3 regions of the Caulobacter sp. FV1ye6ST genome follow, and region 1 is predicted to be linked to each of the others. Evidence: predicted binding sites of a transcription regulator. Region 1 holds the regulator's gene; each other region holds the start of a gene.

Evidence for each region. The regulator LexA, encoded in region 1, represses DNA repair genes until DNA is damaged. The targets are predictions, from matches to a motif close to ATGTTCNCNANNTGTTCT.
Region 2: the regulator LexA is predicted to act here: its motif matches at 1,631-1,648, upstream of recA (recombinase RecA).
Region 3: the regulator LexA is predicted to act here: its motif matches at 1,431-1,448, upstream of uvrA (excinuclease ABC subunit UvrA).

What each region holds. Positions count from the first base shown of each region.
Region 1 is NZ_CM178733.1:2,276,877-2,280,149, forward strand. It holds gene ACW175_RS11210 (ComEC/Rec2 family competence protein) at 1-145, shown strand, start outside; gene ACW175_RS11215 (isocitrate lyase/PEP mutase family protein) at 218-973, shown strand; gene lexA (transcriptional repressor LexA) at 1,047-1,751, opposite strand; gene ACW175_RS11225 (class I SAM-dependent methyltransferase) at 1,923-2,714, opposite strand; gene ACW175_RS11230 (lysophospholipid acyltransferase family protein) at 2,791-3,273, opposite strand, start outside.
Region 2 is NZ_CM178733.1:3,738,668-3,741,940, reverse strand. It holds gene ACW175_RS17900 (EAL domain-containing protein) at 1-1,479, opposite strand, end outside; gene recA (recombinase RecA) at 1,753-2,823, shown strand; gene ACW175_RS17890 (hypothetical protein) at 3,009-3,273, opposite strand, start outside.
Region 3 is NZ_CM178733.1:1,111,295-1,114,567, reverse strand. It holds gene ACW175_RS05470 (ABC-F family ATP-binding cassette domain-containing protein) at 1-247, opposite strand, end outside; gene ACW175_RS05465 (hypothetical protein) at 204-317, opposite strand; gene ACW175_RS05460 (hypothetical protein) at 378-539, opposite strand; gene ACW175_RS05455 (hypothetical protein) at 649-1,287, opposite strand; gene uvrA (excinuclease ABC subunit UvrA) at 1,526-3,273, shown strand, end outside.

The DNA.
Region 1 (3,273 bases):
CCCGCCGCTGTGCGCCGACACCGTGCTGCTGACCGCCGAGGATTTCGAACAGGGTGGGGCAGCCGAGCTCTATCGCCGTTCCGATGGCTGGCGCATCGTCTGGGCTCAGCCCCTGCGCGGCGACCGGCCTTGGAGCCGTCCGTAGGCGAGCCGCCTGCTGACAGCCGATGTCACTAGCGGGGGCTAGAGCTTCAGCAGCACTCTAGGAGACGCTGTCATGCCAAACCCGTTCGCCGCCCGCCGCGCCGACTTCCGCGCCCTGCACGCCGACGGCTGCTTCACTCTGCCGAACCCTTGGGACGGCGGCAGCGCCAAGCGGTTGCAGAAGCAGGGGTTCAAGGCTCTGGCCTCTACCAGCGCCGGCATGGCCTGGTCCATGGGCAAGGACGACGGCCAGGTCACCCGCGACGAGGTCATCGCCCATCTGCGCGTGCTTTGCGCCGCCACCGACCTGCCGGTGAACGCCGATTTCGAGGCCGGCTTTTCCGACACGCCCGAAGGCGTCGGCGAGAGCGTGACCCTGGCCATTGAGGCTGGTGTGGCGGGCCTGTCCATCGAGGACTGGTCGGGCTCGGCGCTCTACGATCTCGCGGTCGCGGTGGAGCGCCTCAAGGCCGCCCGCGCGGCGATCGACGCTTCGGGCCAGGACGTGATCCTGGTCGGCCGCGCCGAGGGCTATCTGCGCGGCAACCGCGATCTTGCCCCGATCCTGGAGCGGCTCAAGGCGTATGCGGAGGCGGGCGCTGATTGCCTTTACGCGCCAGCGGTGACCGATCCGGACGAGATCCGCGCGATCGTCCAGGCCGTGGCGCCCAAGCCGGTCAACGTCCTGCTCTGGGGAGCGGATATGTCGGTCGCGAGCATGGGCGCTCTGGGCGTGCGCCGGGTCAGCACGGGCGGATCGCTGGCGGCGGCGGCCTGGGCCGGCTTCGACGTGGCCGCCAAGCGTCTGGCGGAGGAGGGCCGGCTCTAAGCGTCACCTCCGTACGAAAAGGCCCCGATCCTCGGATGAAGATCGGGGCCGAATTTCGAGCGCTCTGGAACGCCTAGTGATATCGGCGGATTAGGCCCACCAGCTTACCCTGCACCTCGACCTGGTCGGGGCCGAAGATGCGGGTCTCGTATTTCGGATTGGCGGCTTCCAGGGCGATCGAACCGCCCTTCTTGCGCAAGCGCTTGAGGGTGGCTTCCTCGCCGACCAGGGCGACCACGATCTCGCCCGAGGTGGCGGTGTCGCCCTTCTTGATGATCACATAGTCGCCGTCGAGGATGCCGGCCTCGATCATCGAGTCGCCTTGCACCTCGAGGACATAGTGCTCGCCATTGCCCAGCATCGATTCAGGCACCGGCAGGCGCTCGCGCTCGTGCTGGATGGCGTCGATCGGCGTGCCGGCGGCGATCTTGCCCAGGATCGGCAGTTCGCGGCTGTCATTGGCCGGCGGGGCGGATGCGGGAGCCGACGACGGCGCGCCGCCGCCTTCGAACACCTGCGGCCGGAAGGCGCCGCGCCCCTTGGGCGGAGCGGCCGTCGTGGCCTGCTGCGGCAGCTTCACCACTTCCAGCGCGCGGGCGCGGTGCGCGAGACGGCGAATGAAGCCGCGTTCCTCCAGGGCCGTGATGAGCCGGTGGATGCCCGACTTGGACGCCAGGTCCAGGGCCTCCTTCATCTCGTCGAAAGACGGGGAGACGCCGGTCTCCTTGATCCGCTCGTGGATGAACATCAGCAGTTCGTGCTGCTTGCGGGTAAGCATGTCGACCTCGGCTGGAGCGCGGAACAAACCGCAAACCTCGCGAATGTTCTCTAGGCGTTCTTCCTTAAAGTCAAGTCGAGCGTCGCCGCTGGTCAAAAGTCGAGGAAATTCAAAGGCTAGAACTTCTGAGAGTGGAAAAGACGACCAGAATCAAAAGCTTAACGAAAGCTTTCAAGCGCGCTTGCGGGCGATGATGATGTCCTGGTCCTGCATCGGCTGGCGGCGCCAGACGCCAAGGGCCTGGTTCAGCACGTCGAAGCCCAGGGCCTCGTACTGCGCCAGGATCGGCTTCAGGTCGTAACCGATCACCGCCTCAGGCAGGTCGGGGGTCGCGGTCCAGCAGCCGTCCAGGGCGTGGACGAAGTCGAAGGCGATATCGCCGTTTCCGGTATTGGCGCGGGCCTCGTCGTCGATCAGGTACCAGGAGACGATGCTGGTCCCGCCCGGCTTCAGCACCCGCGCGATCTCGCGGGCGAACTGGGCCTGATCGGCGGCCAGCAGGTGGGTGAACACCGAGCCCAGCCAGACATAGTCGAAGCTGGCGTCCGGATAGGGGAAGACGAAGGTGCTGGCCGGCCGCGAGCCCTCCGGATTGTACCGGTCGCTGTGCATGTCGGCATGGGTGAAGTCGAAACGCGGGTCGCCGACGGCGATGTTGGCTTTGCACCAGTCGATGGCCTGGGTCATGACGTCGAAGCCGGCATAGCGGCCTCTCGCGTCGAGGTAGTCGACCAGGGGCGCGGCGGCGCGGCCGATGCCGCAGCCGACGTCGAGGATGGCGTGATGCGGCTGCAGGCCGGCGGCGACGAACAGTTCCTTGAACTGCTGGCCCACGCGGATGAAGTCGGCGTCGGCGGCGCCGACGAGGTGCCAGAGCTCCTGTGGAGCGGCGACGGCGTCGGACGGCGGCGGCGCTGGCGTCAGCGACATGGCGCGCCGTAGCTTGGAGAGAAAGGCCCGCATCCGATTCCTTTTTGGGTAGAGCGGCCCGGACCCTAGCGAGCGGTCAAGCTTCAGCCAACCCGGCCGTTGATCCACCCTAGAGGATGGTCTTCAGTTCCGGATGCTTGGGCGTGACCGGCGCATAGAACGCCGCCAGCGCCGCCAGGTCCTTCTCGTAGTCGCCGCTGGGAATCATCGCCGGACCCAGGCCCACGACCTTGCGCTTGTAGTCCATGAAGCCAGGCACCATCGGCACGCCCGCCTTAAGGGCGATGTTGTAGAAGCCTGTCTTCCAGCCGCCAGCCTTGCCGCGCGTGCCCTCGGGCGAGATCGTCAGCATGAACTCGTCGCGGCGGGCGAACTCGTCGGCCATGGCCTGGACCGTATCGCGCGACTGGGAGCGGTCGATCGGCACGCCGCCCAGGTCCTTCATAAGCTTCTCGAATGGCCAGCGGAACAGCGAGGCCTTGCCCATGAAGCTGAGCTTCAGGTTCAGCGCGTCGGCCGCCCCCAGGAAATAGACGAAGTCCCAGTTGCTGGTGTGCGGCGCGGCGATGATCACGAACTTGCGCGTCGTGGT
Region 2 (3,273 bases), 1.5 Mb from region 1:
GGCGCGGACGATCTCGGCTACCTCCACGGTTTCGACCATCTCCGCCACGGTGCGGATGTTGAGGTCGCGGCACAGATCGACCAGGCGACGCACCAGGGCGCCGTCGCGGCCGTTGTCGGCCAGCTCGCGGACATAGCGGCCATCGATCTTGACGATATCGAGGGAGAGCTGCTGCAGATAGGCGAAGGACGACGAGCCCGCGCCGAAGTCGTCGAGGCAGACCAGCGAGCCCATGCCGCGCAGGCTCTGGATATGGCGGTTGGCGCTCGGCAGGTCGTCGATCGCGGCCGTCTCGGTGATCTCGAAGATCAGCCTGCCCTTGGCCTCGTCGTGCTTGGCCAGCAGACGGCCGATATGGTCGACGAAGGTCTCGCTGATGATGGTGCGGCCAGAGACGTTCACGGCCAGCTTCAGCTTGCGTTCCTGGTCGTTGGCCAGCTTCTTCACGGCCTGTTCGACGATGGCGTGATCGAGTTCCTCGATCAGGTCGAATTCCTCGGCCATGCGGATCAGGGCGAACGGACTGCCGCCGTCCTCGAAGCGCACCAGCACCTCGTGGTGGTGCGTCGCGCCGGTCGCCAGCGACACGACCGGTTGGTAGGCCAGGGTGAAGCGGCGCTGGCTGACGGCCACGCCCAGGGCGCCGGCGCGGGCCAGGGTGCGCTTCACGGAGCGGTTCATCGCCTCCGATAGCGTCAGCGGCGGCGTGCTCTTCAGGCCCTCGCGCAGGAAATCGTCGAGCGCGTACCGCAGGGCGCGCAGGGCGCGGGCCGAGCCCCCGCCGCCTTCCAGCGGCACGAGATGGGCGCTGGCCTCGGCGCTGACCATGCGGGTCAGGCGCTTGATCATGTTGTCCGGACGGTCGTCCCGGGTGCGCAGCAGGGCGAAGCGATCGGGCGACAGCTGGGTGGCGGCGGAACCGCCGTGCGACTCGGCGCGGACGGCGCTGGCCACGCGTACGTCGAGGGCGGCCGCCTCCACCGGGGGCAGGCCTTCACGTATGGTCTGCAGGCCGGCGAACTCGACCATGGCGAGCTCCAGTTCCAGGCCCGTGACGCGGGCGGCCTCGAACAGGCCCTTGGCGATGTCGTCGAACGAATCGCGCGGGTGCAGCGTGCCGGCGGTCAGGGGGGGACCGGCCGACTGGGCGGCGGTGACGGCCAGCGAGACCCGGCCGTCGTTTTCGGGCAGGGCGCGCAGGATCACGCGGACATGGCGGTCTCCGGGGCCGCTCAGACGAAGTACGACGGGACCCCGGCGCACGCCGTCGTCGGCGCAGTTCAGCATGGCGTCCATCAGCGGCTGGTCGTCGGGGTGGAACAGATGCGGCCAGACCTTGCCGGTCAGGCCTGCTTCACCTTGGCCCATGACCTTCTGCGCGGCGCCCAGCGCCAGGCGCACGCGGCCGTCCTGCAATTCGACGAGAAGATCTGCGCTGGCGAACGCCAAGCCCAGAAGGCGGCGCGGGTCGATGGTCAAGTCGGCATTCCCCCCAAGACAAGGCGAAGCTGACATGGCGGGGCTTAAAGAGCCGTTTCGGAGGCGCCCGGACGACCTCAAATCCGGTGGCTGTCCGTGCGGCATTCCGGCCTACGACAGAAACGGTCGTTTCTTACAGGGGTGAGCGACGGGAACATCTTGCGAACATGGAACAAAGGGCGTACGACTTCACCATGTTCCACAGGTCGTTGGGACGCGGCGCGGGAAGCGCCGATCGGGCGACCGGAATCATGGGATAGAGGGCGGACAACAATGGCTAGTCAGGCGGCTTTGAAACTCGTGGGCAAAGAAGAAGGCGACAAGCAACGCGCGCTAGAGGCGGCTCTCGCCCAGATCGACCGCGCGTTCGGCAAGGGCTCGGTGATGAAGCTGGGCGAAAAGGGCAAGGTCGAGATGGAGTCGGTGTCCACCGGCTCGCTGGGCCTGGACATCGCGCTCGGTATCGGCGGCCTGCCCAAGGGTCGGATCATCGAGATCTATGGCCCGGAAAGCTCGGGCAAGACGACCCTGGCCCTGCACGTGGTGGCCGAGGTCCAGAAGGCCGGCGGCACCGCCGCCTTCGTCGACGCCGAGCATGCCCTGGATCCGGGCTATGCGTTCAAGCTGGGCGTCAATCTCGACAACCTGCTGGTCTCGCAGCCCGATAACGGCGAGCAGGCCTTGGAGATCACCGACACCCTGGTGCGCTCGGGCGCCGTCGACATCGTCGTGATCGACTCGGTCGCGGCGCTGACGCCGAAGGCCGAAATCGAAGGCGAGATGGGCGACAGCCTGCCGGGCCTGCAGGCCCGTCTGATGAGCCAGGCGCTGCGCAAGCTGACCGCCTCGATCAACAAGGCCAACACCATCGTCATCTTCATCAACCAGATCCGTCACAAGATCGGCGTGATGTACGGCAGCCCGGAAACGACCACCGGCGGCAACGCGCTGAAGTTCTACGCCTCGGTGCGCCTGGACATCCGCCGCACCGGTTCGGTGAAGGTCCGTGACGAGATCATCGGCAACAATGTCCGCGTGAAGGTCGTCAAGAACAAGGTGGCTCCGCCGTTCCGCGAGGTCGAGTTCGACATCATGTACGGCGAGGGCATCTCGAAGCTGGGCGAAGTCATCGACCTGGGCGTCAAGGCCGGGATCATCGACAAGGCCGGCTCCTGGTTCTCGTACGGCAGCCAGCGCATCGGCCAGGGTCGCGATAATGTCCGCGAGTTCCTGAAGACCAATCCCGACGTCGCCGCCTCCATCGAAGCGGCCGTCCGCAAGTCGTCGCAAAAGATCGAGGAAGAGCTCCTGGTCGGCGGCCCGGAGGATGGCGAGGAAGAATAGTCTCCTCGCAAGGTTTCGCGGCCCTCGCCCGACCCCGGGCGTCCCCGCCTTCAACACGCCCGCGGCCGGACCGCCGCGGGGGCCGCGATCGCAGGCCGCCTGGACCCCATGCCAGGCGGCCTTTTCTTTTTCGTTCCTTGTCGCCCCAAGCAGGGCTCTTTTCCGGAGGGGGAGGCCGTCCGCGACTATCCGAAGCAGGACGCGGGCGCTCGGTCCACCTTCCCGCCCACATAGCAGGGCGGGCCCAACATGCGGTCCAGAGCGGGGCGCAGGATCGTGAGATGGCTCGCTCCGAACACGACGAGAACGTTCTCGCCCTTGCCGAGATGATCGGCGATGGTCTTCAGGAGAAAGGCGTCGCGCGCACGCCCAACGGCGGCCGCGAATTTGTTGGAGCCGAAGTCGCCATCAGCCAACGGGCCGACCTCCTCGAGCCTGAACGTCGAGCCA
Region 3 (3,273 bases), 1.2 Mb from region 1:
CGGCCAGCCGCGCGCCCGGCGAGACATCTGGCGTCTGATCAAGAGTCGCGACGGTTCCCGCCCGCGTGACCGTCCCGGCCAACGGCATACGCGATCCGTCGATCAAGGCGAGCAGGCTGGACTTGCCCACGCCGTTGCGCCCCACGAGGCCAATACGCTCGGCCCCGAGCGCGAGATTCAGATTTTCGAAGAGGCGCCGGCCGTCAGGCGTGGCGGCGGAAACGGCATCCAGGGTGACGAAGGACATGCGAACCCACGGTCAGGGAAACGGGAAGGACGAAGCGGTCTTCCGTCTTGCTGATCATGGGAACCTCCATCGATTGGGAGCGGAGTTTCTACGCGGCCGCGCCCTGGGCGGCAAGCGTGAGCGGGGATCTCTAGGTGGGCGCCATCTCGCGCAGCACCCAGATGAGCGAGCCGATCCCGCCGCAGAAGACCATCATGTCGATGATGATCGAGCGCGGCTTCGGCGCCTTCAGCGCGTCGAACGCCTCCTGCTTGGCATCCTGCTTAGTGCTTCCGGCCTCTTTCTTGGCCATGGCTCGTTCCTTTGTAGGGTCGAGCTTCAGCCCGAGCCTGGGCGTTAAATCATGCGTGGACTGAAGAACCCGCTTCCAAACAGGGTTGAGGGATTCCCAACGGCGCCGCTCAGAAGCATCCGCCCTCGCGCAACGACGGCATGGGCGGCGGGTCCGCACCGGGCTGGGTCCGGATGCCTCGATAGGTGCGGCAGCGTTCCTGGCGGCGGGTCTGATTGTTCTCGAACTTCGGCTCCGGCCGCCAGACCTTACGCCCGTCGATCGGACCGATGAACGCGCTGGGCGGCTTGAGCGCGCCGCCATAACAGCGCTCCTTCTCCTCCGGGGTCATGTGCTCGTTGCCGAGCCCCCCGCACGCACGGTGGTAACGGCCCCAGCCATAGTCCGGATTGCCCTCGGTCAGGCGCCATTGCTCGACCGCCTTCGGATCGACCGTCCAGGTGTGCTCGATCGCGGGCGACGCGACGGCGGGCGGTCCGGTGGGTTGCGCTGATGCTCCGTCGGGAACGGCGGATGGCGCGGCCGCCCGCGCGGGAGCCGCCGACGAGGCCGACACCGCCCGCGCGCCTACTGGCCAGTATCGCGGCCTCTGCCGCTCGAACCGTTCCAGATTCACGACGAATACCGGTTGCTCTTCGACGACCGGCGCCGGCTCCTCGACCAACACCAGGGCGGCCATGATCAGGCCGTTGATCAGGACACCGCCCGACACGGCGATCCAGCGTCGCCCTCCCAGCCTCCGACTCATTCACCACCTCTGGTTAAGCTGAGCAGCAGCACGCGCGCCGCTGGCGCCGTTTTCGAGGCGGTGGCGTGTTGAATCAGCGCCATCAAAGAGTCGGCCTGCTGACATCCGCTGTCAGCAGAAGCGCGCCCTCGCGTGCGCGACATTTGTTCGCATGTTGTTCTTGTGTTAATTCGCGCGTCGAGCCCTACATATAGCCGCTGCGCCGCGACCAATGTCGCGGCCCAACGTTCCGGAAAACATGGCTGAGCAACTGAACTTCATCCGCGTTCGCGGCGCCCGTGAGCACAATCTGAAGAACGTCAGCGTCGACATCCCGCGCGGCGAACTGGTCGTGCTGACCGGCTTGTCGGGCTCGGGCAAGTCGTCCCTGGCCTTCGACACGATCTATGCCGAGGGCCAGCGCCGCTATGTGGAAAGCCTGTCGGCCTATGCCCGTCAGTTCCTGGAGCTGATGAGCAAGCCCGACGTCGACCTGATCGAGGGCCTGTCGCCGGCGATCTCGATCGAGCAGAAGACCACCAGTCGCAACCCGCGCTCGACCGTCGGCACGGTGACCGAGATCCACGACTACATGCGCCTGTTGTGGGCGCGGGTCGGGGTCCCCTACTCGCCCGCCACCGGCCTGCCGATCGAGAGCCAGACCATCAGCCAGATGGTCGACAAGATCACCGCCCTGCCCGAAGGCACGCGTCTCTACCTGCTGGCCCCCGTCGTCCGCGACCGCAAGGGCGAATACCGGAAAGAGATCGCCGAGTGGCAGAAGGCCGGCTTCCAGCGCCTGAAGATCGACGGCGAATACTATCCGATCGAGGACGCCCCGGTCCTCGACAAGAAGTTCAAGCACGACATCGACGTGGTCGTGGACCGCGTCGTGACCAAGCCCGACATGGAGCAGCGCCTGGCCGACTCCATCGAGCAGGCCCTGCGTCTGGCTGACGGCCTGGCCGTCGCCGAGTTCGCCACGATCGAGGAAGGCGAGAAGGAGCCGCGGCGCATCCTGTTCTCGGAACGCTTCGCCTGTCCGGTCAGCGGCTTCACGATCGCCGAGATCGAGCCGCGCCTGTTCTCGTTCAACAATCCGGCGGGCGCCTGCCCGGTCTGCGACGGCCTGGGCGCGAAGCTGGCCTTCGACGCCGACCTGGTGATCCCCGACAAAGACAAGAGCCTGCACAAGGGCGCCGTGGCGCCGTGGGCGAAAGGACCTTCTCCGCTCTACACCCAGACCCTGCAGGCCCTGGCGCGCCACTACGGCTTCTCGATGGACGAGGCCTGGTACAAGCTGTCGCCCGACGCGCGCGACGTGGTGCTGAACGGGTCCAAGGGGACCAAGATCAAGTTCATCTACGACGACAACGCCCGCAAGTACGAGGTCGAGAAGCCCTTCGAAGGCGTGCTGCCGAATCTGGAGCGCCGCTGGCGCGAGACGGACTCGTCGTGGGTTCGGGAAGAACTGGGCCGCTACCAGTCAGACACCCCCTGCGAGACCTGCCACGGCAAGCGCCTGAAGCCCGAAGCCCTGGCCGTCAAGATCGACGCCATGGACATCGCCGAGGTCTCGATGCTGGCCATCCGCCCGGCCCGCGACTGGTTCGCGAGCCTGGAAGGCAAGCTTACCGACAAGAAAATGGAGATCGCCCGGCGGATCCTGAAGGAGATCAATGACCGCCTGCGGTTCCTGGTCGATGTCGGCCTCGACTACCTGAACCTGTCGCGCGGCTCGGGCACCCTGTCGGGCGGCGAGAGCCAGCGCATCCGCCTGGCCAGCCAGATCGGCTCGGGCCTGACCGGCGTGCTGTACGTGCTGGACGAGCCGTCGATCGGCCTGCACCAGCGAGACAACACCCGTCTGCTGACCTCGCTGCAGGGCCTGCGGGACCTCGGCAATTCGGTGCTGGTCGTCGAGCACGACGAGGAGGCCATCCTCACCGCCGACTACGTGATCGACATGGGTCCGGCCGCCGGCGTCCACGGCGGCGAAATCATCGC